2 linked regions of the Spartinivicinus poritis genome follow. The protein of the gene in region 2 binds, or shares a complex with, the protein of the main gene of each other region. Links are inferred from orthologs where the notes say so. Each region holds a gene or a part of one and is shown on either strand. Other genes may lie near its edges.

The links.
Region 1: the proteins of aceF (region 2) and lpdA are in contact, whole or in part, in a crystal structure (PDB 1EBD), measured with the Geobacillus stearothermophilus proteins. The link is inferred for Spartinivicinus poritis from one-to-one orthologs. Residues at the interface, in WP_033016211.1 of Geobacillus stearothermophilus: Ile130, Ala131, Met132, Pro133, Arg136, Arg140, Glu141, Asn155, Arg157; in WP_049624544.1 of Geobacillus stearothermophilus: Pro340, Ser341, Asp344, Tyr345, Arg403, Asp406, Val408, Glu431, Ala432, Gly433, Asp438.

Annotation. Positions count from the first base shown.
Region 1 is NZ_JAPMOU010000003.1:278,960-291,147, forward strand. What follows is about bases 5,330-8,189. They hold lpdA (dihydrolipoyl dehydrogenase), read right to left. Parts: upstream 7,551-8,189; coding sequence 6,108-7,550; downstream 5,330-6,107. Other genes in these bases: sucC (ADP-forming succinate--CoA ligase subunit beta), read right to left, coding at 5,330-5,904; odhB (2-oxoglutarate dehydrogenase complex dihydrolipoyllysine-residue succinyltransferase), read right to left, coding at 7,664-8,189. Outside these bases: molecular chaperone HtpG, read right to left, coding at 1-380; ORQ98_RS04265 (hypothetical protein), read right to left, coding at 518-1,234; ORQ98_RS04270 (DUF599 domain-containing protein), read right to left, coding at 1,346-2,038; ald (alanine dehydrogenase), read right to left, coding at 2,286-3,407; sucD (succinate--CoA ligase subunit alpha), read right to left, coding at 3,860-4,735; more of sucC, read right to left, coding at 4,738-5,329; more of odhB, read right to left, coding at 8,190-8,884; ORQ98_RS04300 (2-oxoglutarate dehydrogenase E1 component), read right to left, coding at 8,965-11,802. UniProt on the Escherichia coli protein: Lipoamide dehydrogenase is a component of the glycine cleavage system as well as of the alpha-ketoacid dehydrogenase complexes.
Region 2 is NZ_JAPMOU010000007.1:159,200-171,360, forward strand. What follows is about bases 1-2,833. They hold aceF (dihydrolipoyllysine-residue acetyltransferase), read left to right. Parts: upstream 1-537; coding sequence 538-2,130; downstream 2,131-2,833. Other genes in these bases: aceE (pyruvate dehydrogenase (acetyl-transferring), homodimeric type), read left to right, coding at 1-505; ORQ98_RS08155 (M20/M25/M40 family metallo-hydrolase), read right to left, coding at 2,244-2,833. Also shown: more of ORQ98_RS08155, read right to left, coding at 2,834-3,839; ORQ98_RS08160 (M4 family metallopeptidase), read right to left, coding at 4,006-5,904; biofilm-associated metzincin protease Mep72, read right to left, coding at 6,104-7,969; biofilm-associated metzincin protease inhibitor BamI, read right to left, coding at 8,014-8,682; ORQ98_RS08175 (PleD family two-component system response regulator), read right to left, coding at 9,049-9,837; ORQ98_RS08180 (hypothetical protein), read right to left, coding at 10,587-10,745; ORQ98_RS08185 (carbohydrate binding domain-containing protein), read right to left, coding at 11,020-12,161.

The sequences.
Region 1 (12,188 bases), on a different replicon or contig from region 2:
CCAAATTGACCAATTAACTGAGCATCTTTTTGCTGATCACCCGTTAATGACTTAAGAAACTGAGCGGTACCAGACTTAGCGATTGTTCCCAGGTTTTCAATCACCTCTTCGCGGGTCATACCAATACCATTATCACTAATGGTAACGGTCTTAGCCTCTTTGTCGTAGCTCACCCGCACTTTCAGATCAGAGTCACCCTCATACAGATCGGCATTGGATAACGCCTCAAAGCGCAATTTATCAGCTGCATCGGAAGCATTAGAAATCAGCTCACGAAGAAAAATTTCCTTATTGGAGTAAAGCGAATGAATCATCAAGTGAAGCAGCTGCTTTACTTCAGTTTGAAAGCCTAACGTTTCTTTTTTAGTTTCCACTGTCATGCTGACTATTACCTATTTTTACCATACAAAAGATAATTACTAACAGGACTCTACCAGCTGTTAGTAAATGACTTAGTTAATGGCTAAATGGGGATAGTTATGGATTTTTCAATAACTAAAAAAGGAAAAGAGATTTGCTAGCGATATTCTGCATAGCCAAATAGCTGACTGATATCATCAAGTTGCAGGTCAAAAGCCAATTGATGATTATTAAAGCGTATCAGTTTAAGCCGCTTAATACCTACCAGCTCTTCCCAAGCGGCATTATCTTTAGTATTGCTGTACCAGCTTACGGCAAAAGGTGCGTCGACCAAGTTCAGCTCCCCCTGACGATGAAGCAACAGCCAATGCTTCTTAGGTAAATTAATACTAAGCGACATTTCAGGCAAGTCGTTAGCTTTCCCCAACTGGTTAAATACCAGCTGCTCATTGGTATAAATAACCTGGTTGGGATTAAACGGCTCTCCTGCTAATAAACCAGCTAATTGCTGCTCAGTAGGATTTTTCTCAAACTGAGCAAGTAACGTTTGGTACTGCTCTTTGACAGGCAGCTGCCTCAACTGAAACACCGTCTGAAATACAACCGTATAAGTGCGATCAGACCAATGCTGCCAAATATCTGGATGCTCATGTTTAACGACTGTTAACCCACAACAGCAACTAACCACTCCAATTAACTGAGTCAACCAAGCAAACCGAGCCTGCTCCCAGTGACGAAGCCCAAGCCAAACAGCAACAGGCGGCACAATACACAAAACACCTAAGATTGAGTGCCGCTGATAGGCAAGCCAAAAAAAGTAGCCTCCCCCACTCACAAATAAAGCAAGCCCCAGAGCCAGCAATGCAAACGCCATACTTTACCAATCAATTTCAAAAAAGGGCAAAGATTAGCGAACACCCACTCAATTAACAAATACTTGCCGATAAACTGTTGTTTTTTTACTGACTAGAGTTAGAAACAGCCATTATTTCTCGGTATAGAGCATGGTTTTTAATACGGAAGAGTGAAACTCTCGTTGATAGAGCACCAACACAACAATGGTGGTTGCAACCATATACAACCAGGGTGTTATAAACCAAGCCAGGGTGGCTAAGCCAAAGTAGAAAGAGCGAAGCCCATAGTTAAACTGATTGCCAGCCATAGATAATACTCTGGCTGACCGAATCGCAAAGCTGTCTCGCTCCTGCTCTGATACATCATTTTCATCTTGCCGCGGGGCACTGCCAATCAGTACTGAGCTGAAATTGTACTGCCGCAAACTCCAGGTAAAAGAGAAAAATGCGTAGACAAAAATAATGATCATAATCAGAATTTTGTATTCCCATAACTGCAGGGAAGTAGAAGACACCAGCGGCATATTACTTAAAAAGCCAATCGCCTCATCTGTTGCAGCTAAGGTAGTGACTAAGCCAGCCACAATTAAAATGGCTGTTGATGCAAAAAAAGACACATTACGCTCTAAATTGGCAATAATACTGGTATCGGCTATGAGGTTTTCTCTACTCAGCACTCGCCTCATCCAATCTTCCCGGTAAAGATGCAACACCGAGGCTAAACAAGGGGTCACCTTGCCATAATACCAGGCAAACCAACTGTAGCCAGTCCAACAACAGAAAAACCAAGCCACTGCCAACACATCCAACCACTGCCCAAACATGCCATACCTCAGTATTACTACAAAAAACCAGTGCTGCGCTCGATAACAGCTTTCAGTTTCTATAACTACCTAATAACAACTTTCGGGTAAATAAGCAGAAATCCCAACGACAAGAAAAGTAACCATTAACTATTGCAGTCTTATTGCAGGCAAACTACCAACAATAAAAAAATAAAAGGCAAAAAAAAGCCGCAACAAACGTTGCGGCAAGTCGGGGTAACAAACAACCGGAAATCGAAAAGTCTATCTATAAAACACTCAGCATTTCAGAAGCAGGCACATAGCCTAACCCTTGGGCCACTGAAACGCTTTCACAAGTCACCTTGCCACGACAAACATTCAAGCCATTCAATAAGTGAGGATTTTCTGCCATCGCTTGCTTGGCACCTTTATTAGCCAGTTCAATGACGAAAGGTAAGGTGGCATTGTTTAAAGCCATTGTTGATGTACGAGCCACTGCACCTGGCATATTAGCCACACAGTAATGGACTATATCGTCCACAATATAAATTGGATCAGCATGGGTCGTTGGCTTGGACGTTTCCACACAGCCACCTTGGTCAATCGCAACATCAACAATCGCCGCACCAGGTTTCATGGCTTTAATGTGTTCGCGAGTAATCAACTTAGGTGCTGCAGCACCAGGAATCAAAATACCACCAATCACCAGGTCAGCACTCAATACATGATCAGTAATCGCTTGCTCAGTTGAATAAACCGTTTTAATTCGATTGCCATACACCAGATCCAACTGACGTAATACATCAACTGACTTATCCAGAACTACGACATCAGCGCCCAAGCCAACCGCCATAGCAGTAGCATTCTTACCAACAACACCACCACCCAATACAACAACCTTGGCAGGCTCTACACCCGGTACACCAGCTAATAAAACACCACGACCACCGCGGTACTTTTCTAAACAGTGAGCACCCGCTTGAATAGACATCCGTCCAGCCACCTCAGACATTGGTGCTAACAGAGGTAAACGTCCAGCCGCATCAGTCACGGTTTCATAGGCAATGCAAGTAGCGCCAGAAGCAATTAAGTCTTCTGTTTGTGGTACATCAGGAGCCAAGTGAAGGTAAGTAAATAACGTATGTTTTTCAGTCAAACGCTTTCTTTCGACTGCTTGAGGTTCTTTCACCTTCACAATCATTTCTGCTTTTTCAAATACAGCTTCTGCTGTATCCAGGATAGTAGCGCCTACTGCTTGATAATCAGCATCAGAAAAACCAACGCCATCACCAGCTGTGGTTTCAATAAACACTTGGTGGTTATGGTTAACTAATTCTTTAACCGCTGCCGGTGTCAGACCAACCCGATATTCGTGGTTTTTAATCTCTTTAGGTACACCAATTAACATAGCAACAGACCCCCTATCGTTATAATGGTTACTACTTCGTTATACCCTTTTTAGGTATAAATTATTTGCATACTGCTACAAAGCGGATGCGGGGCATCCATTGGCTTGCAGCGATTTTATTTAGAAAGTTTATACATACCCGGCGAAGGGTATGCAGGACTATTTGCTCAGTATAGCGACAGATTTACAGAATTTCACTTCAAATTTTAGCTTTAATTAGTTTATTTATCTAAAAATAATATCATTAAAAGAAATAACATCTATTCATTACAGCCACAAAAAAAGCAGCCTAAAAAGACTGCTTTTTTTATGATTGTGCTTAAATCAATACGCAAAACGAAGGTGCTTTAGGGTAGGCCGTCAAACAACGAAGCCCTAGGAGCCTATAATACATAGGTGACTAGGGTGAGTTGTGCAGACAACACCCCCTAAAGTGCATTCGTGAAGCGTATTTATTTCCAGCCAGTGAGTTCTGCTAATGCATCCCCAATCTCAGCCAAGCTGCGAACGGTTTTAACGCCAGCATCTTCTAATGCAGCAAACTTCTCGTCAGCGGTACCTTTACCACCAGAAATGATCGCACCAGCGTGGCCCATCCGCTTTCCTGGAGGTGCAGTGACACCTGCAATGTAAGAAACCACTGGCTTAGTAACATTGGCTTTAATGTAGGCAGCCGCTTCTTCTTCAGCGGTACCACCGATTTCACCAATCATCACAATCGCTTCAGTTTGTGGGTCTTTTTCGAACATTTCTAAAATGTCGATAAAGTTGCTGCCTGGGATTGGATCACCACCAATACCGACACAAGTAGATTGACCAAAGCCATGATCAGTAGTTTGTTTAACCGCTTCATAAGTCAAAGTACCAGAGCGAGAAACAATACCCACTTTACCTGGCTTATGAATATGACCTGGCATAATACCGATCTTACATTCACCCGGAGTGATGACACCTGGGCAGTTAGGGCCGATTAAGCGTGCACCTAACTCGTCGCATTTTACTTTGGCATCCAACATATCTAACGTTGGAATACCTTCAGTAATACAAACGATCAGTTTGATCCCAGCATTAGCCGCTTCCAAAATAGAGTCTTTACAGAAAGGCGCTGGTACATAAATAACAGAAGCTTCTGCTCCCGTTTGCTCAACGGCTTCTTTAACGGTATTGAAAACAGGCAGGCCTAAGTGAGTTTGACCACCTTTACCAGGAGTCACTCCACCAACCATGTTAGTGCCGTATTCAATGGCTTGTTCTGAGTGGAAAGTCCCCTGAGAACCTGTAAAACCTTGGCAAATAACTTTAGTGCCTTTATTAATTAAGATACTCATTATTATTTACCCTCCGCGGCTTTAACTACTTGCTGAGCAGCATCGGTCAGGCTGGTAGCAGCAATAATATCCAGGCCACTCTCAGCCAGGCGCTTAGCACCTAACTCAGCATTGTTACCTTCAAGGCGCACGACAACTGGCACGCTGACACCAACATCTTTAACTGCGCCAATAATACCGTCAGCGATCAGGTCACAACGTACAATACCGCCAAAAATATTCACTAAAACCGCTTTTACATTATCGTCAGACAAGATAATTTTGAATGCTTCAGCAACCCGCTCTTCAGTAGCACCACCACCCACGTCTAGGAAGTTAGCTGGGGCTCCACCGTGTAGTTTAACGATGTCCATGGTACCCATCGCCAGACCAGCACCATTAACCATACAACCAATGTTGCCATCTAATGCAACATAGTTAAGCTCCCAAGAAGCGGCATGGGCTTCACGGGCATCTTCCTGTGAAGGGTCGTGCATTTCTTTTAGCTTAGGCTGACGGTACATAGCATTACCATCGATATTAATTTTGCCATCTAAGCAGTGCAGGTTACCTTCAGAGGTAATAACCAGCGGGTTAATTTCAAGCAGCGCTAAATCGTAGTCTTGGAATAGTTTCGCCAAGCCTAAAAAGATTTTGGTGAACTGCTTAATTTGGGCTGGATTTAAACCCAATTGGAAAGCAATTTCACGGGCTTGATAAGGCTGCGCACCCACTAATGGGTCAATAATTGCCTTCAGAATTTTTTCTGGGGTTTCTTCAGCAACTTTCTCAATCTCTACGCCACCTTCAGTGGAAGCCATGAAAACAATACGGCGAGTTGAGCGGTCAACTACTGCGCCTAAATACAGTTCCTGATCAATATCAGTGCAAGACTCAACCAAAATTTTACTGACTGGCTGGCCTTTTTCGTCTGTTTGGTAAGTGACTAAGTTCTTACCTAACCAATTAGCTGCAAAGGCTTTTACTTCGTCTTTAGAGCTAACCAGCTTAACGCCGCCGGCTTTACCGCGTCCACCTGCGTGAACTTGCGCTTTCACCACCCACTTGTCACCACCGATTTTATCAGCGGCTTCAGCAGCTGCTTCGGGGGTATCTACCGCATAGCCTTTGGAGACAGGCAGGCCATACTCAGCAAATAATTGCTTCGCCTGATACTCATGAAGATTCATGCTTCTTCTACCGTTTGTTGTGCTGTAATTCGAGTTGCACTTAACTCAATCAACAGTACTCTATGTCATTTACATAATGTAAATGCTAAAGCTCTGTTAACCCCATTAAAAACTATAGCAATCGACATTTAGAGTAGCCTAAATTCGCATTGCTATAGCAAAAAGGCAGCTTGGCTTTATGAAAACCGAGCTACCAAACCTAATTACTTACGACGCTTTTTATTGGCGATGTGAATAGCATGGCCATCAACCGCTAATGCAGCTTCATGCAATGCTTCAGATAAGGTTGGATGTGAGAATACAGTTAAGCCCAAGTCCTCTGCACTAGAGCCGAACTCCATAGCAATAGCACCCTGTTGCACCAGCTCAGCTGCGCTTGGTCCAACAACGTGAACGCCTAAGATACGATCAGTTTTTTCGTGGGCAATCACTTTCACGGTACCTGCTGTATCGTTAGCAGCCATCGCACGACCACTGGCAGCAAATGGGAAAGTACCCACTTTGTAGGGTTCGCCAGACGCTTTCACTTCTTCTTCAGTTTTACCGACCCAAGCCACTTCTGGGTGAGTATAAATAACAGAAGGAATTAAATCGTAGTTCATTTGAGCAGCCTGGCCAGCAATTAATTCAGCTACCATAATGCCCTCTTCTGAGCCTTTATGGGCTAACATTGGACCACGCACTACGTCACCCACTGCATAAACACCAGGCACTTCTGTACGACACTGGTCGTCAACAAAAATAAAGCCGCGCTCGTCCATCTTAACACCAGAGTCATCTGCTAACAGATTTTCAGTGTAAGGACGACGGCCTACGGCAACGATGACTTTATCGAAAATTTCTTCGCACTCTTCGCCTTTCTCATCAGTGTATTTAACCGCGACTTCTTTACCACGAACTTCAGAGCCTGTTACTCGGCAGTTTAAGCGAATGTCTAGCTTTTGCTTTTTGAAAATCTTGGCCGCTTCTTTGGCAATTTGCTGGTCAGCTGCAGCCAAGAAGGTATCCATCGCTTCAAGTACGATCACTTCAGCACCCAATCGGCCCCAAACACTACCTAACTCTAAACCAATTACACCTGCACCAATGACACCTAAACGTTTAGGCACTTCTTGGAATTCTAGGGCACCTGTTGAGTCAACAATTAACCCTTCCGTTAATGGCGTTGGTGGAATTTCAATTGGACTAGAACCGGTAGCAATAATAATATTTTCAGCATTCAATAGCTCAACACTGCCGTCATGCTTAGTCACTTCCACTTGCTTACCTGCCAGTACTTTACCAGCACCTTCGTAAGCCGTGACGCCATTAGCTTTAAATAAACCTGCGACACCACCCGTTAAATTTTTAACAATCTGGTCTTTACGCTTAATCATGGCAGGGACATCAATATCAACGTTGCCTACACTGATGCCATGCACTTTAAAATGGTCTTTTGCTTCTTCGTATTTATGGGAACTATCTAATAAGGCTTTTGAAGGAATACAGCCGACATTAAGGCAAGTGCCGCCTAAAGCCACTTTACCGTCTTTACCAATCCACTTTTCAATACAAGCCGTTTTTAAACCCAATTGTGCAGCACGAATAGCAGCAACATAACCAGCAGGGCCTGCACCAACTACCACAACATCAAATTTTTGAGCCATGTTCAATGTCCTAAATCAATTTTGCGCTTGGCAAATAAACCTGGAGGTTGCTGCATTTAATTAGTTAAAAGAGCGATGCAGCAACCTCATTATTCTGAGAATAAATTAGGTGCTTAGATTTCCAGTAAAATACGAGCAGGATCTTCCAGCATTTCCTTGATAGCGACTAAGAAAGTCACTGCTTCTTTACCATCAAGTAAACGATGGTCATAAGACAGGGCTAAGTACATCATCGGTAGTATTTCTACTTTGCCATTCACTGCCATTGGCCGCTCTTGAATTTTGTGCATGCCTAAAATAGCAGTTTGTGGTGGGTTCAAAATAGGGGTAGAAATAAGTGAACCAAATACACCGCCGTTAGAAATAGTGAAAGTACCACCAGTCATTTCATCAATCGATAGCTTGCCATCGCGCGCTTTTAAGCCATACTCACGAATTTTCGCTTCAACTTCAGCCAGCCCCATATTTTCAGCATTACGTAAGACAGGCACGACCAGACCACGATCAGACGAAACAGCGACACCGACATCTTGATAGCCGTGGTAAACAATATCATTACCGTCAATAGAGGCATTTACGGCTGGATAACGCTTCAGCGCTTCCACGGCAGCCTTGACGAAAAATGACATAAAACCTAAGCGAGTGCCATTATGCGACTTTTCAAACACATCTTTGTACTTGTTGCGCAAGTCCATAATAGGCTTCATGTTAACTTCGTTAAACGTTGTTAACATCGCTGCAGTTTGCTGGGCTTGGACTAAACGCTCTGCTACACGCGCACGTAAACGGCTCATGGGTACGCGTTTTTCTTCACGAGGGCCACCACTAGCAACCGGTGCTTGTGCCGCGGCTGGTTGAGGCGCAGCGGCTGGCGCTGACTGCCCTGCTTGCTTAGCATGCGCTAACGCATCTTCTTTAGTGACTCGACCACCTTTACCTGTGCCTTTAATTGCACTGGGGTCAAGGCCATGTTCATCAGCAATTCGACGAGCAGCTGGGCTTAAAATAGCGTCACCTTCGGCTACCTGACTAGCGGCTGGTACTGCTGCTTCTGCAGCCGGTGCAGTTTCTGCGGCTGGCGCTGCAGATGCGGCAGCGCCTTCTTCAAATACGCCAATAATCGCTTCACTTTCAACCACATCGCCTTCAGCAGCGACAATTTCTTTTAACACACCATCAGCAGGTGCAACGACTTCTAAAACCACTTTATCAGTTTCAATATCTACTAATAATTCGTCGCGGCTGCAGGCTTCTCCCACTTTTTTGTGCCAAGTGGCGACGGTGCCGTCAGCAACCGATTCAGGGAAAGTAGGTGCTTTTATTTCAGTGGCCATGTTGTTTCCTTAAAAACCTTTAATGTTTACTGCTTGTTACCCAATCTTTAAATAAGGCGCTGTTACACGCCCTTCAATCATTAAATAGTGAAAGCGTCATCTACCAGCTTTTGCTGCTCTTCCACATGCACTGACATATAGCCACAGGCAGGGGCTGCAGAGGCTTCCCGACCTGCATATTCTAAATACAGCTGCTTGTTAGGATGTTCTGCTATCACCCGGCGCATATGATGCTGGCTAGAGTACCAAGCCCCCTGGTTCATAGGCTCTTCCTGACACCACACCACACGCTCTAAATTTGGGTACTGTGCAAACACAGCTTCCAAATCTTCGTGGGGGAATGGGTAAAGTTGTTCAATACGTATAATTGCTGCATCGTTAAGATTTTCTGCACGACGCTTTTGCAGTAAGTCGTAATAAACCTTACCACTACACATAATTAAACGCTTAACGTTAGCTGGCTCAATATCATCCACTTCTGGTAATACCGTATGGAAGCTACCTTCTGCCAGTTCTTCTAAGGTTGAAACAGCAAGTTTATGGCGAAGCAAACTTTTGGGTGTTAAAGCAATCAGCGGTTTACGCAGCGGACGCAACACTTGTCGTCTAAGCATATGGAACACTTGTGCAGGGGTTGTGGGTACACAAACCTGTACATTATGTTCCGCACATAACTGCAAATAACGTTCTAACCGAGCTGATGAGTGCTCAGGACCCTGTCCTTCATAACCATGGGGCAAGAGCATGGTTAACCCACACAATCGTCCCCATTTGTGCTCACCACTGGTAATAAATTGATCAATAACCACCTGAGCACCATTAGCAAAATCACCAAATTGTGCTTCCCAAATGACTAGTGCATTTGGGGTAGTGGTTGCATAGCCATACTCAAATGCCAGCACCGCTTCTTCTGATAAGAATGAATCATAAATATCAAAGGCTGGCTGATCTTCGGCAAGATTTTTTAGTGGAATATAAGCTTCACCGTCTTTTTGATTATGCAATACCGCATGACGGTGAGAGAAAGTACCACGACCTACATCCTGACCCGTAATCCGAATGGGATTGTCCTGATGCAATAGCGTGGCATAAGCCATAGTTTCCGCAAAACCCCAGTTGATGGGTAAAGCACCCGCTGCCATTTTGCGGCGGTCTTCAATGATTTTCCCTACCTGGCGCTGAACAACAACCCCGTCAGGAATATCGTGTAATTTATTAGCCAACTCTTGCAGTACATTAACATCAACCCGAGTGTCATGTTTTGCAGTCCACTCATGACCGATATAGGGTGCCCAATCAACAAACAGCTCTTTGTTAGGCTCTTTTACCAGGCTTTTCACAACATGCTGGCCATTATCCAATGCGGTGCGATAGCCTTCGAATATCTGCTTGTCCTCTTCGGCAGTCAACGTCCCTTCTTTAATCAGGCGCTCTGCATACAAAGTACGCGTGGTTGGTTGACTTTTAATAACTTGGTACATCAACGGCTGTGTACCAGAAGGCTCATCCGCCTCATTGTGGCCACGACGGCGATAACAAACCAGGTCAATGACCACATCTTTTTTAAACTGCATCCGGTAGTCTAAAGCCAGACGAGTGACAAATAATACGGCTTCTGGATCATCGCCGTTCACATGCAGAATTGGCGCCTCAACGATTTTAGCGACATCAGTGCAATATTCTGTTGAGCGGGCATCATCCTGACGACTGGTGGTAAAACCAACCTGGTTGTTAACAATAATATGGATGGTACCGCCTGTCTTATAAGCCCGGGTTTGCGACATTTGCAGGGTTTCCATTACCACACCCTGACCAGCAAATGCTGCATCACCATGAAGATTAATAGGTACCACTAAATCACGATTAACATCATTACGACGATCTTGACGCGCCCTTACCGAACCTTCAACGACAGGTGAAACAATTTCCAGGTGAGATGGGTTAAATGCCATCGCCAAGTGAATTTCACCACCAGGCGTCATCACATTAGATGAAAAGCCTTGATGGTATTTCACATCACCTGAGCCTTCATCCTGGAGTTTTTTCCCTTCAAACTCATCAAATAAATCAGCGGGGTTTTTACCCAGGATATTCACTAATAAATTCAAGCGACCCCGATGGGCCATGCCAATAACCATTTCTTTGGCACCATAGGAGCCGGCCCGTTGAATGAGTTCATCAACCATTGGCACTAAGCTTTCGCCCCCTTCCAGACCAAAGCGTTTAGTCCCTGGGTATTTAGTGCCTAAATATTTTTCTAAGCCTTCTGCAGCTGATAGTCGCTCTAATAAATGCAGTTTGGATTCTTTGCTAATCGTTGGATGGGCTCGATTGGACTCTAAGCGCTGCTCAAACCAGCGACGCTCTTCTGAATCCACTATGTGCATAAACTCAGCACCAATGGTAGAGCAGTAAGTGTTTTTTAAACCTTGCCAGATCTCTTTAAGAGTGGCTTCGTCTTTACCGAAAGAGAGGGAAACTGTTTGAAATACGGTGTCTAAATCAGCTTGATTAAGCCCATGATGTTCCAAAGTTAAATCTGGGACTTGCTGACGCTGCTGAAGATTTAGGGGGTCAAGCTTGGAATTCTGGTGACCCCGTTGACGGAATGACTCAATCAACTCCATTACCTGAACTTGTTTTTTCTCATGTTCAGAAGTAACGGAAACCGGTGCCATTACATGGGAGGTAGATCGTTGTTTGGCTAGTAGCTGGAAGTGTTCTCGAATTGTTGCATGCGAAACATCTTGAGCACTGACGCCTTCAATTTGTGGCAATTTTTCAAAATAATCACGCCACTCTTCTGGGATGGCATTTGGATCACGCAAAAATTGCTCGTATAACTCTTCTACATAAGCTGCATTGCCACCAGATATATGCGCCGTCCGCCACATCTGGTGCATGACACCTTCTTGCATTCTTATTACCCCATGAGTAAGACAGCTATCCGGCAAGTTTTGTCAGGTTTTCACCCCCGATCAAGCAAAACTGCTTTTATCTAGGGCTAAACAGCTTATTACTTGTTGACCAAATAAGCTTAAGCTGCTTTACCAGATAGGCCGACAAACAGACTCGTTATATTTCGGTTCTAACACTCACACAAAAACCGGGGCATTACGGCAGTTGTATTTAAACGAAAATTAAACACAATCTACCAGCTCCGGCTATTCAGTTGCATGACAATACATAAAATTCAAAGCACCTTTTTAAAAGCCTATCTTTAAAAAGACGCTCTTATAAACGCACTCTATATAAGCACATTCTTACAAGTACATTTATAAGTGCATTATGCACTGCAATACAG
Region 2 (12,161 bases):
GAAAGCCAAGCTTAAGGTTCAGTTAGTTGGCTGCGGCACTATTCTAGAAGAAGTACGCGCTGCTGCTGATATTTTACGTAAAGAATATAAAGTGGAATCTGATATCTGGAGCGCCACTAGCTTCAATGAACTACGTCGCGAAGGACTGGATGCTAAGCGCTGGAACATGCTAAACCCTGATGCAGAACAAAGAGTGCCCTATGTCACTGAGTGTTTTACTAATCGCCAGGGTCCTGTCATTGCTGCAACGGACTACATGAAGTTGTATGCAGATCAGATTCGTGACTTTGTTCCAACTACTTATATCACCCTTGGCACCGACGGTTTTGGTCGCAGTGACTCTAGACAAAAACTGCGTGAATTCTTCGAGGTTGACCGTTACTACATCACTGTTGCTGCCTTACATGCCTTAAAAGAAGAAGGCAAAGTCGATAGCAAAGTGTTAATTGATGCAATGAAGAAGTTCAACATCGATCCAACCAAAACCAATCCACTGTATTGCTAACCAATAGGTGTCAGTAGATTAAAGGGTAAACTATGTCAGAAGAAATCATTAAAGTCCCCGATATTGGTGGTAGCGAAGACGTTGAAATTATCGAAGTATGCGTCCAAGCTGGCGATACAGTTGCAGAAGAAGACTCACTAATTGTGCTTGAGTCTGACAAAGCCACCATGGAAATTCCCTGCCCCAAAGCAGGAACAATCCAAAAGCTATTAGTGCAAGTAGGTGACAAAGTCTCTGAAGGCAGTGAAATTGTGGCCCTGGCCGCAGAAGGTGCTACTGAAGCACCAGCGGAACCTGCTCCTGCTGCAGAAGAAACCGCTACAGCAGAGCCAGCCCCAACACAGCAACCTGCTGCTCAAGCACCAACTGCTTCAGCCATTGAGCCAATTACCGTGCCTGATATTGGCAGTGAAAACGTGCCTGTCATCGAAGTATGCGTAAAAGAAGGTGATGAGATTGCTGAAGAAGACTCAATCATCGTGCTTGAGTCTGATAAAGCCACCATGGAATTTCCTGCTCCTAAAGCAGGTATCGTCAAAAGCCTGAAAGTGAAAGAAGGCGATACGGTTTCCATGGGCGACCTAATCTTAGAGCTGGAAACCACGTCTGCAGCACCACCAGTGGCAGAGCAATCCGCTGCGCCTGCGCCAACAGCTGCGCCAGCTCAAGCACCACAAGCAGCTGCACCACAACCACAAAAATCTGCGACATTAGATAAGCCAAGCCAAAATGTTCATGCTGGTCCAGCCGTTAGAAAACTGGCCCGTGAATTTGGAGTGGATTTGTCACTGGTTAAAGGCTCTGGCCCACGTAGCCGAATTCTTAAAGAAGATGTGCAAGCCTACGTTAGCGAGCAGCTGAAAAAAGCGAAAGCCCAACCTACTGGTGCTACTGGTGGTGCCGGTATTCCTGAAGTGCCAGCCGTTGACTTCTCACAGTTTGGGCCTGTTCGTGAAGAGCCAATGTCACGGCTGCGCAAAGTGGGTGGATTCAACCTGCATCGTGCTTGGTTAAACGTACCTCATGTTACCCAATTTGACGAAGCTGACATCAGCGAACTGGAAGCCTTTAGGCAAGCACAAAAGGCGAAGGGAGTAAAAATGACGCCCCTTCCCTTCTTAGTAAAAGCTTGCGCCCAAGCACTAAGAGCATTACCAAACTTTAATGCGTCACTAAACGCTACTGGTGATGGGCTGGTTTATAAAGACTATGTACATATTGGTATAGCAGTTGATACCCCAGATGGCTTATTAGTACCAGTCATTCGCGATGCTGATAAAAAAGGCTTAGTTGAACTTGCTAAAGAAACCATCGAATTGGCAGGCAAAGCTAAAGAGAAAAAACTATCGCCCGCAGAAATGCAAGGCGCTTGTTTTACAATTTCCAGCTTAGGTAGTATCGGCGGCACCGCCTTTACCCCAATCGTTAATACACCAGAAGTGGGTATTTTAGGGGTTTCCAAATCGTCCATGAAACCGGTTTGGAATGGTAAAGAGTTTGAGCCACGCCTAATGTTGCCTTTATGTTTGTCATACGACCACAGGGCAATCAATGGTGCCGACGCAGCACGCTTTACAGCCATCTTAAGCGATTTATTAGGCGATATACGGCAGTTATTGCTGTAAGCTTGCGAAACGCTTACCCTACAAAAAAGCCCCAACTTTGGGGCTTTTTTAATTTAAAGACAAAATATACACACCCAACAATATAATCTACATACCCACAGCGAAGGATATATTTATTTCCAATCCCAACTTTGAATAGGATGCCCAAACAGTGAACTCCAGACCCCTACTTTAACTCCTGCACTACGCCCCCATGCAGTTAATAATAAGTTATCACCAGCTTCGCTAACTACCCGCTGACCTTCGATTTTCCATTTTTGCCCTTTACCACTATCACAGCTTTTTAATACAGCACGATCACCCCGACTCGCTATATCACTTACCGCTAAACAGTTGCCTGATTTATGCTTTAACCGACCTTGGTCATCATGTTGCCATAGTTGCTTTTTATTAGTGGCACAGTTAGCCAGCTCTGCCTGGTTAGATGTATTAACAGACAAACAATAACCTGTGACTGATTTTAATTGTTTAAAGTCACCTGGATCGGGGTCAGGATCAGAGCCTGCGGTTTTGGCCATTTCCACAGCAAATGATGTAGCCATTTTGGCAAACTTATAAGCATGGTTCGCATTGTTACCAGATTTACTAATGGTATCACCTGTAGTATGTAATGCTTGGTTATGCTTACCAAAAGGTGCTTCTGATGGCATGGTAGCTGGGAAGCCTTGGTTATGCCAAGAGGCATGATCAGAGCAAGCATAGCCACATTGAGTAGTACCAATATTTAATTCAGGTGCATAATAATTTGCGACCTCTTTGAAAAAGTTATTCTGTGCACTATTGGTATAATCAGTAATAATTGCCGCATCAACCGCATCTCCCTGATAGTTGGTCATATCCAATTGCAGCACACCAACCACATTTTTCCCTTGGTTTTTATGAGCTTTAGCAATTTCTTGAGACCCCTTCAAACCTACTTCTTCTGCCGCATACCCCATAAATTTTAAGGTTCTACTAGGCTTGTAGTCATTATTCATTAAAACTCGAATCACTTCTGTAATCGTAGAGATACCTGATGCATTATCGTCAGCCCCTGGTGCACGGGCATTAATTCGATCACTACTGTATTGATTAATTGAGTCTAAGTGCCCACCGACTACAACGATTTCGTCAGCTAATTCATTCCCTTGTATTGTCATCACGACAGAGTCCTGATTCCAACTGTTGTGATTATACAGCTCAACTGATACATCGGATCGGCCCGCACTTAACTCAGCCCATTTGTCACGAATACGTTTTGCAGCATTGACACCAGTACTGCTACGATAATAACGGTTATTATATTCAGACAGTTCGATAATAAAGCTTCTAATTTCAGACTCTTTAATTTGAGGTAATAAAGGATTAATAATACTTTGCTGGTCAATCTTATAATCAATCAATGCTTGAGGCCTATTATCCATAAATGCTTGGATAGAAGCATAAGCCGCTTGCTCATTCTCATGCACCATATAACCACCACACCGCCTAAATTGCTTGTGCATATACATACTTAATAGTGGTAAATGTTTTTCCTGCACTTTAACCAAGCTTACCTTATCATTAGCTAAGTCAAATGATTTTTCATCTTGCATTAAACCTGGCATTTGCTGCTTTAACAAGTCATAACCATCTTTTCCAATAGTTACCCATACCTTTTCATTTGCTTGTGCAAAGCTAGCAAGTGCTAAGGCACTAGCTAAGCCTGTTAGCAATAAAAACTTTTTCATTGGTTCACCTTCCATGTGAAATAGAGTTGATAAAAAGTTAACTGCAATTTTTTATAATTATTATTAAACAAAAGCAACTTACTGATTACACCAGCAAGTCGCTTTGCATAACTAAAATTAAGTGTAGCTGGTTATGCCATTCACGAGAGCTTTTTAGAGATCCCCTTTACTTTTTCCAACTCCATTGCTGGATTGGATGATTGTTAAGAGAAGTCCAAACTCCTACCCTTGCGCCACTACGTGCCCCCCAACTCGTAAGTCGTAAACTTGAATCCTTCGCATTTTGAATAACATTACCATTGAACTGCCAACGCTGATAATCTTGTGAATTACACGAGCTTAAAACTGTTCGGCTCCCACGCTTGGGATTAGCACCTACAGATAGGCATGAATTATTGTCTGATTTAACTTTTAAGTACCCTTTATCATCCAATAACCATTGTTGATTATTTCCATTTTTACAGGATGATACAGTGATTGAGCCTCCTGCTGCAGTCAAACAATAGCCCGTACCCACCTGTAGACTCTTATATTTCCCGGTAGGATCAGGTGGGTCAACCTTACAACTATCACCCAAGCCAACTACTTTAAACGCTGTTTTTACATCAGCAACAGAATACCCTTTTTGCTTTGCTGCTTTCATTACATCACAAGCACCTTGTTCAAAAGTAGAATTTTTCTGCCAAAAAACCTGATTGGCTAATACCATTACATCAAAAGCCTTGCGAACGCCCCAGCCTTTCACTTCTGCTAGTTGATAAAAAGCTTTATTAAAAATACCACTAGAGTGATGCACATCCATTCCACTACGATAATCTTTAATATGCTCAATCGAACCACGATGCTTGCTAGGATTAGGGAAGTTTCGAATTCCTTTACCACTTTTAGTAATATCTGCTCCAACAATCCAGTCTACCTTTCCTCTCATAAAAAACTCAGCAGCTTCACCAGCCATATCAGAAAAAGCTTCGTTCATACCGCCAGATTGATTACGATAAACCAAATTAGAATTAAACTGAGTAAAGCCATGGCTAACCTCATGGGAAACAACATCCAATCCAGTTAAAGGGTAAAAGGTATTACGACCATCACCAAAGGTCATCGAACTGCCATTCCAGAATGCATTCTCATAATTTCTACTGTAATGCACTCTTAATGTTAATTTTGTTTTTAACGGTTTAACTCCATACCAATCGTTATATAGCTTAAATACAACCCCGCCAAAATAATGCGCATCGTTCAGCGGTGAATATGCACCATTAATTTCCTTTACCGTATTTTCAGGGCAGTTAAATCGATGAACAGAGCCACCACTGGTTGCATGATTAAGGTTAATGGTTTTTACGTTAGTATTTTCCATTCGACATTGATCATCGACATCCAAGTGATCAAAATCCTTACCATAATAGTATTTACCTGTATTTCTATTACCGCCTGGTCCTGTTGCTTTTTTTCCATGAGCCAAACCTTCCCAGTGATCAATAACTTCTCCCGTGTGAGCATCAATTATAAAAAAAGGCCGGGATGGAAAGCCTAAAGCATCTGTATAGTATGAAACCTCATAAACCAACTTAGGCTCATCATCTTCAAGATAGATAAATAATGCCTGTTGTTGATTTTCAAGCTTTAATGCTGATAAATGGCTGACTCCCATATACTGCTTTGCAATAAACTTTATTTGAGATTCATCTAAGTTGGGACGTAAGCTTAACGATAGGTCATCCAGGCCTATCACTTGAAAACCAGAAAAACGCTCATAAGCTCCATTTGCAGAACGAATTAATGTAAGGGTTAGCCCCCAAATTGGAATGTTATGATATTGTTGTTGGAAACGACTAATCGACTTTCCTGATTTAAGTAAAACCTGATTTACCAGCTCTACTCGTTCATTATTGGACATACCTAAAATAGTGGTAATCTGCTGACTTTGTGATAGGTTAATTGCTTTATTTAATTCGAAATTTGTTAAATCAACTTTTTCAATTGCAGCGTTTGCATTAGCTGCTAATACACTTATTGCGATAGTACTGATATGAAAAAACCTATAAAAACTCAAGCTATCCATATGTCACTCCTTAACATATTTTAGTTGACAGATAGTTTGAATTTTAGCCTGTCACTATAAAGTCACTGTCGCGATAGTTTTCCCATGAGACCACCCTCATAAAAAATACCAAACAGAAATCACAAAAAAACCCACCTTCATAATTTAGTCATAAAAAAAGCGGCTATTAGCCGCTTTTTTTATGCTATTAATACAACTTTTATTTCACAACTTTTATATTATCAATATTAAACTCTACACCTCGGTCTGGGCCAATAACCACCAGTTTAGCATCAACAAACTGGGAACCTTTGGCATTAAGCGTACCAGATAAAGTAAACCACTGACTATGAGTCACTACTTTACGAGCAATACGATGCCAGTAGTTACGACGAGGGTTGTTTTTGTCTGTATACAGCAGGTATAGAGAAACTGGTTGAGCTGTACCACGATAATTATCCAGCTTCACATCGGCTGACACTTGATAAGACTTGTTCGCTTCAACATGCCCCGTAACATCCACACCAGGTCCATAATACCAAGCATTACGATTATAACTTCTTAGGCTATAACGACCTTTAGATGCATGGTAGCTTGTTCTATAAAAGCCGCTATCTAAGCTAATTGCCTCATAATTCCAATTTTCAAAGCTTTCTTCAAATGCAATTGGATTATTGGGTGTTACTGGCTTGGTAACTTCTACCAGCTTAAATTCATCAATAATAAAGTCACGATTTGCTTGTGGACCGTAAGCAAATAATTTTAATTTCTCAACAACGGCCCTTGACGTTAATTTGAACTTTTTCTTTAGTGTGGTGAACTCTTTATTAGTAACAGAAGCATCCGCTAAATACTGAAAGCTCTGGCCACCATTAATTTCAAGGGTAATTTGTGCATCATCCCGAATGGTATATCGATCATCACCAACCAGTTTGATTTTTGCACTTACTTCATACTCATAGCCCTTTTTAACTTTATCAGTCACATCCTGCATAGGGCCCGAGTAAAAATATGGTCTATTTCTAACCTGTAGTCGATAATCTTGGCCACAGCTAGTTACTTTAGAAATTTGCTCTAGGTACCCCCCATGCCTAAACATAGACCAATCACTTATTTCGTTAAAATCTCCTTGCGATAATAAATTTTTCTCCATATGAGACTTTTTACAAAGTTCTGGAGTGGTTGGCTGAGCACCGCCCGTGCCAGTCTCACCATTACCAGAACCTGGGTTGGTTTCTGGGGTAGTTTCACCTGGATCAGTCTCTAATGGATGCTTTGTTGGCATAAACTCAGAAATTTGCTTAGCTAATTCATTTAGATTTTCTGAAGAGTCTGCACCATTGTATGACGTTTTTTCCACACCACATGCACGTCCATTACATTTATACAGGCTTGGGTTGGAAAATTGCTGCAGGCCAGTTGCTCTAAATACATAAGGATACGCCATAACTGTAGTGAAGTTACCCTGTTCACCATAGCCACGCCCCCACTTATATACACCACCCACACTCTTTTGTTTTAATGAATGGCCTAGCCCCATATTATGACCCAACTCATGGACAAAGGTATTATAACCACAGTCAACACCTACTAAGTTATAAGCTTGGGAGCTAGCACCATAATAGAATTTTCCTTCTGAGTTATATCGAGAAACATAACCTTGTGGCACATAGCCTATCCCACAAGTTATATAACCATCATTAGTGCGCTCTGCTAAATTAACTAATGTAACTATATCAGCACCGTGCTCTTTTCTTAACTTTTGTACATAGCTATCTGCACGAAACCCATCTAAATTATAGCCATTTACAGTTTGATAATAATTAGTTTTGAGTTTCTCAGAATGCACCAAACGCAATTGTAGATTAACATTACTATTGGCATATGCTTTATTCGCGTACGATATATAAGACGTAATTCGTGCATCAATATCACGCCCTTTATAAGTTTTAGTTGCAGCATCAGTATATAAAACCATTACATCAACTACAGTTTTTTGAGTATTTGCATATGCTGCATTTATAGACATAACAGCTGCAGTTAATAAGCTACTGCTAGCAAGGACAAATTTACCAAATGCTTTCATCAGGTGACTCTCCCTTGTATGAGGTGTAAAGTGTTGTCTATTAATTAACGCTCTTGCGGCGCTTGTAATTTCCCGCTAGATGCTACTGGAGGCTCATCAACAGCAGCTTTAATATTATTTTCATTTATTATTTGAGTTTCGCCTGAGCCATTATCCACAACGGCAGAATAAATGCCTTCACGAGTGGAAATAGTTATGTGAGTTTGAACCTTCCCTCTAGTCACAATGACGTTTTCTGTAGGATCTCCATCCACGATAACGCCTGTCCACACATGAACACCATTGAACGAATTTGCTGTATCAGTCAGTTTGGTAATAAATGATTTATTTAACTCTGGAATAGGAAACTCAAGTACCTGACCGACCTGAATCTGTTCAATATAAGATGGATCGACTTGTAGGTGATCAACAGGAATGTCGAATTTATCAACCGATTGTTGCTGCCCAGTTTCTTGCCAAAATACTACAGGTGTTCCATCTAGTTTCGGCAGTTGTGGCTTTTTCTTTGGTACAGGCAAGTTACTTGACTCAACCAATTCTTCTGATTTAGCAGTATTTTCAGCTTTATCAAGATTTTTGCTTAAGCCTTGCTGACTAATATTATTACTGACTTGATCAGCGGTGACTTGCTGGTCATTATTTTGAGTAACCCATAAGCCAACAGCAATACCTGCAACAGCACATAATGAGCCTGCAGCAAGCTTCCAAGACATCAAATTCAGTCTCCCCATGGTTATAAGTAATAGAATATGTTGCTAAGTGCTGGTTTTCTTGTGCTTTTTTGATAAACAACAAGAGTTGCTATATTTTTTCTCCCTTTACTAATAATCGCGTTAAAGGAAGTCACTAGTGGTACATACTAACTAGGTTATACAACAACTAACGTGTGGCGAATTATAATGTCGAGATTGATTTGAAAAAGAGACCCAGCTCACAAAAAATCGATTTAAAGGATCGCGAAACAAGAATAATTCAACAACTCAATAACCATAAAATGACTAGTCAGTTTCAGAATTAAAGAGGACGAAAGTGCGATAAGCCCAAAGAGATAAGTGCCCAAATAAATAACAAAAAAAGGGCTAATTTAATAAAGCAGAGAGTTTATTTTTTATTCTAGTTTCCCATCTACTTATCTTCAATAGGTCAACACGGGAGAGAGTAATATTTTTCTCAGGAGGATGGTCAAGCCCTGCTAACACAGGTACTGGCAATGTGTCAATAATAGCATTAATATTGTCAAAATTATTATCACTTATAACATCTATAACCCAAGCAGATACTTTTTTGCTTTTTATCATATCAAGTGAGGTCGGTGTTTCTGATAGCCTAACTACCTCAACCTGATAACCAAGCTGATTAACCAAATTAGTAAGCACAGCCTGGCTTCTATCAGAATCAATTATCAACCCAACAACGGGGCCTAGTTCTACTTTTTCAATACACAGCACTTTCTGAATAGTAGTTACGAACTCACGACTAACAACAGGTACTGAAATACATGCTTGAGCCCCCAAGCTGATTGCCATTTTCCCTAAATAGCGGTCATTCCACTCATTAATCACTATGATGGGTATACTTGAAGCAACAGGGTCACTTCTTAACAGCTGTATAAGTGATAAACAAGTAATACCCTGCAAGTCAGCACTGATTAAAATAACATTTGGCAAAAAGCGCTTTACCATCACAGCAGCCATTAACGGCTCATTACAAACCAGCGCATCCATGGCAAGACGGCAAACCATATTATCAAGCAGTTTCGATGTATTTCCTGAATGCCCAATTAATAATCCTTTAAGTGCAATATTAGAACTCCAATGTTGCTTAGTTGAGCAAAGTGTTAGCTCGCCATGGTCAGCATTAGCGTTCATACATAGTAAACCTTAAACTGCAGGATATTAACGTTTGGAGTAAATAGTTAGTAGACAAGCAAACGTGGTTTAATTTGTAGATATATATTTTCAAGAAAAATATATAAGCACTTACTTTTATACTATGCAGAAGAGTCTGTTAATTATGACATCCATAATTTAGTTATAAACTAATGCCATTATCTACCAGACATGCCATAGTCATTCTTACCAAAGTAATCTATCTTACCAGCTATCTATTCGGCCAATTAGTTACTTGGCCAGTAAATTTAACTACTTACATTGCCTTTGTGAGTTAGCATTAGACTACATAATTCTTACTATTAAAATCTGCTAATCTGCATTCTTAGACTCTGATCAATAATTTAGAGCCGACCAATTATTTATTGATCACTAAAAATAAAAAGTGACTCGCACTCCCATAGCCAAAGCGAGTAGCTTTTAGAGTCACCCCCTAAGAAGCGAGCTAAATAATGCTCTCTCTTATATTCAGCAAGCGTTACAACAGCAAGCTTCGAAGAGCTTAGAAAATATATAGGGAGCAGAGCTGAGGCTGGGTGAAATAGTAGTTATCGAATTATTCACGAAGTGTATAGGTGGGAAAGTTAAGCAAACACAGTTATATCTATTTACAGCAACTTAACTACAAGATATTTTTTAATGTTAAGCTCTAATCAGGTTAATGAAGTAAGACCTTAACTCTGAGTAATCAGAAGGCCTTCTCTCTAGCATATAACTAGAATGTAGGCCTAATCATGATTAACTGACAACTCTATAACATGCTGATCAGAGGGTTGAGCATTAGCCTTATAGTCGTCAGCATTCTCAGCATTAGTGCCCAAAATGAAGGCAGCGCATACAGCTGTCAGCATGATGGCACAGGCTTTCAATAGGTTTTTATCAAACATATTTGCCACCTCAATCAATATATAAATAAATATCTACCTTGTAACTGGGCTTGATTATAGAAGTCTACTTAATAAAAAAAAGAGAACCTACGCACAAGATTCAATCCCAGCTGTCAAAAAAATTATCACTTGTGGCCTTGGTCTCTTTGCTTTTTTGCGTGATTACACATTGTTACAAATAGGTAATAACGCTTATCTATAGGTGTCTACTCACAACAAACTAGTACCAAACCCCACAACTATCAAAACTTAACAGGTGTATCACTATTTGACACTATTTTTTCTTTACACTGATGTCATCAATGAAGAAGTCATTACCTGGCTCAGGGCCAAACAGATACAGGTGAATAAATTTAACATTGCCTTTTGCCTGGAAGCTCAAATCCCCCGAGACCTTAGTCCACTGCTGACCAACTGGTAACTTAGCTGTTTTAACTCTATGCCAGTGGTAGCCCTCATCATCCACATAAAAAAGCTGGATATCAATCAGCTGCTCTTTTGCCTGATCAGCTGCCTGCCTGGCACTCAAGTTAAATTGGTATTGCTTACCACTTTCTAACAAGCCTTTTACATCCAAAGCAGGCCCTGAATACCAGTGACTTCTCCCTGACACTTTCAAGCTGTACTGACCAGTTTCAGCTACTTCTTTTGAGCGAGAGACCTGATCAACTCCAAAGAAAGGAATCCAGCCATGTAAACCTAGTTCAAAGTCATGATTGAACACGTCTGTATTTGGTTTAGGGGGCTCTCCACCGACTTGGGCCAGCTTAACTTCATCAACATTCAGCGCATACTCAGCTTTAGGACCAAACAATAACACCTGAACCTTTTTCAATTCACCTAATGCTTGAATTTTAAACTTATTTTTCACCAAGCTCATTTCATTACTGGTAATAGATTTATTGACTAAATACTGGTAATGAACACCCACTTCATCAGTTATTTTTAGAGCTATTCGGGCCATGCCTCTAATTTGCTGCTTGGAATCTATCTGCATTTTTGCTGATATTTCGTATTCAGTATCAAGCTTTACTTTTTCCGTAATATCTTGAATAACGCCATCATAAAATGCCTTACGATTTTTAATGGATAAAATATTATCTTTACCACAAGATTTTTGTTTCTCAACTTTTTCTAAGCTCACGTTACTGTTGTGGAAAGACTTCCAAGGATTGAGACTGTTAAAGTCACCTTCTACAATCAGGTTATTAGCCATATGAGGTTTCTTACAAAGATCTGTGTTTGGTTTATCATCATCACCTGGATCTGGGTTATCGTCTCCACCAGGACAATCTGGCCCACCAGAGCCACCATCAGGCTTATCATTAGATTTAATAATTGCAGACACAATATTTGAATAGTCAGAGTCGCCCATCTCATTAACAGCTTTTACTCGATAATCATAATGCTTATCCA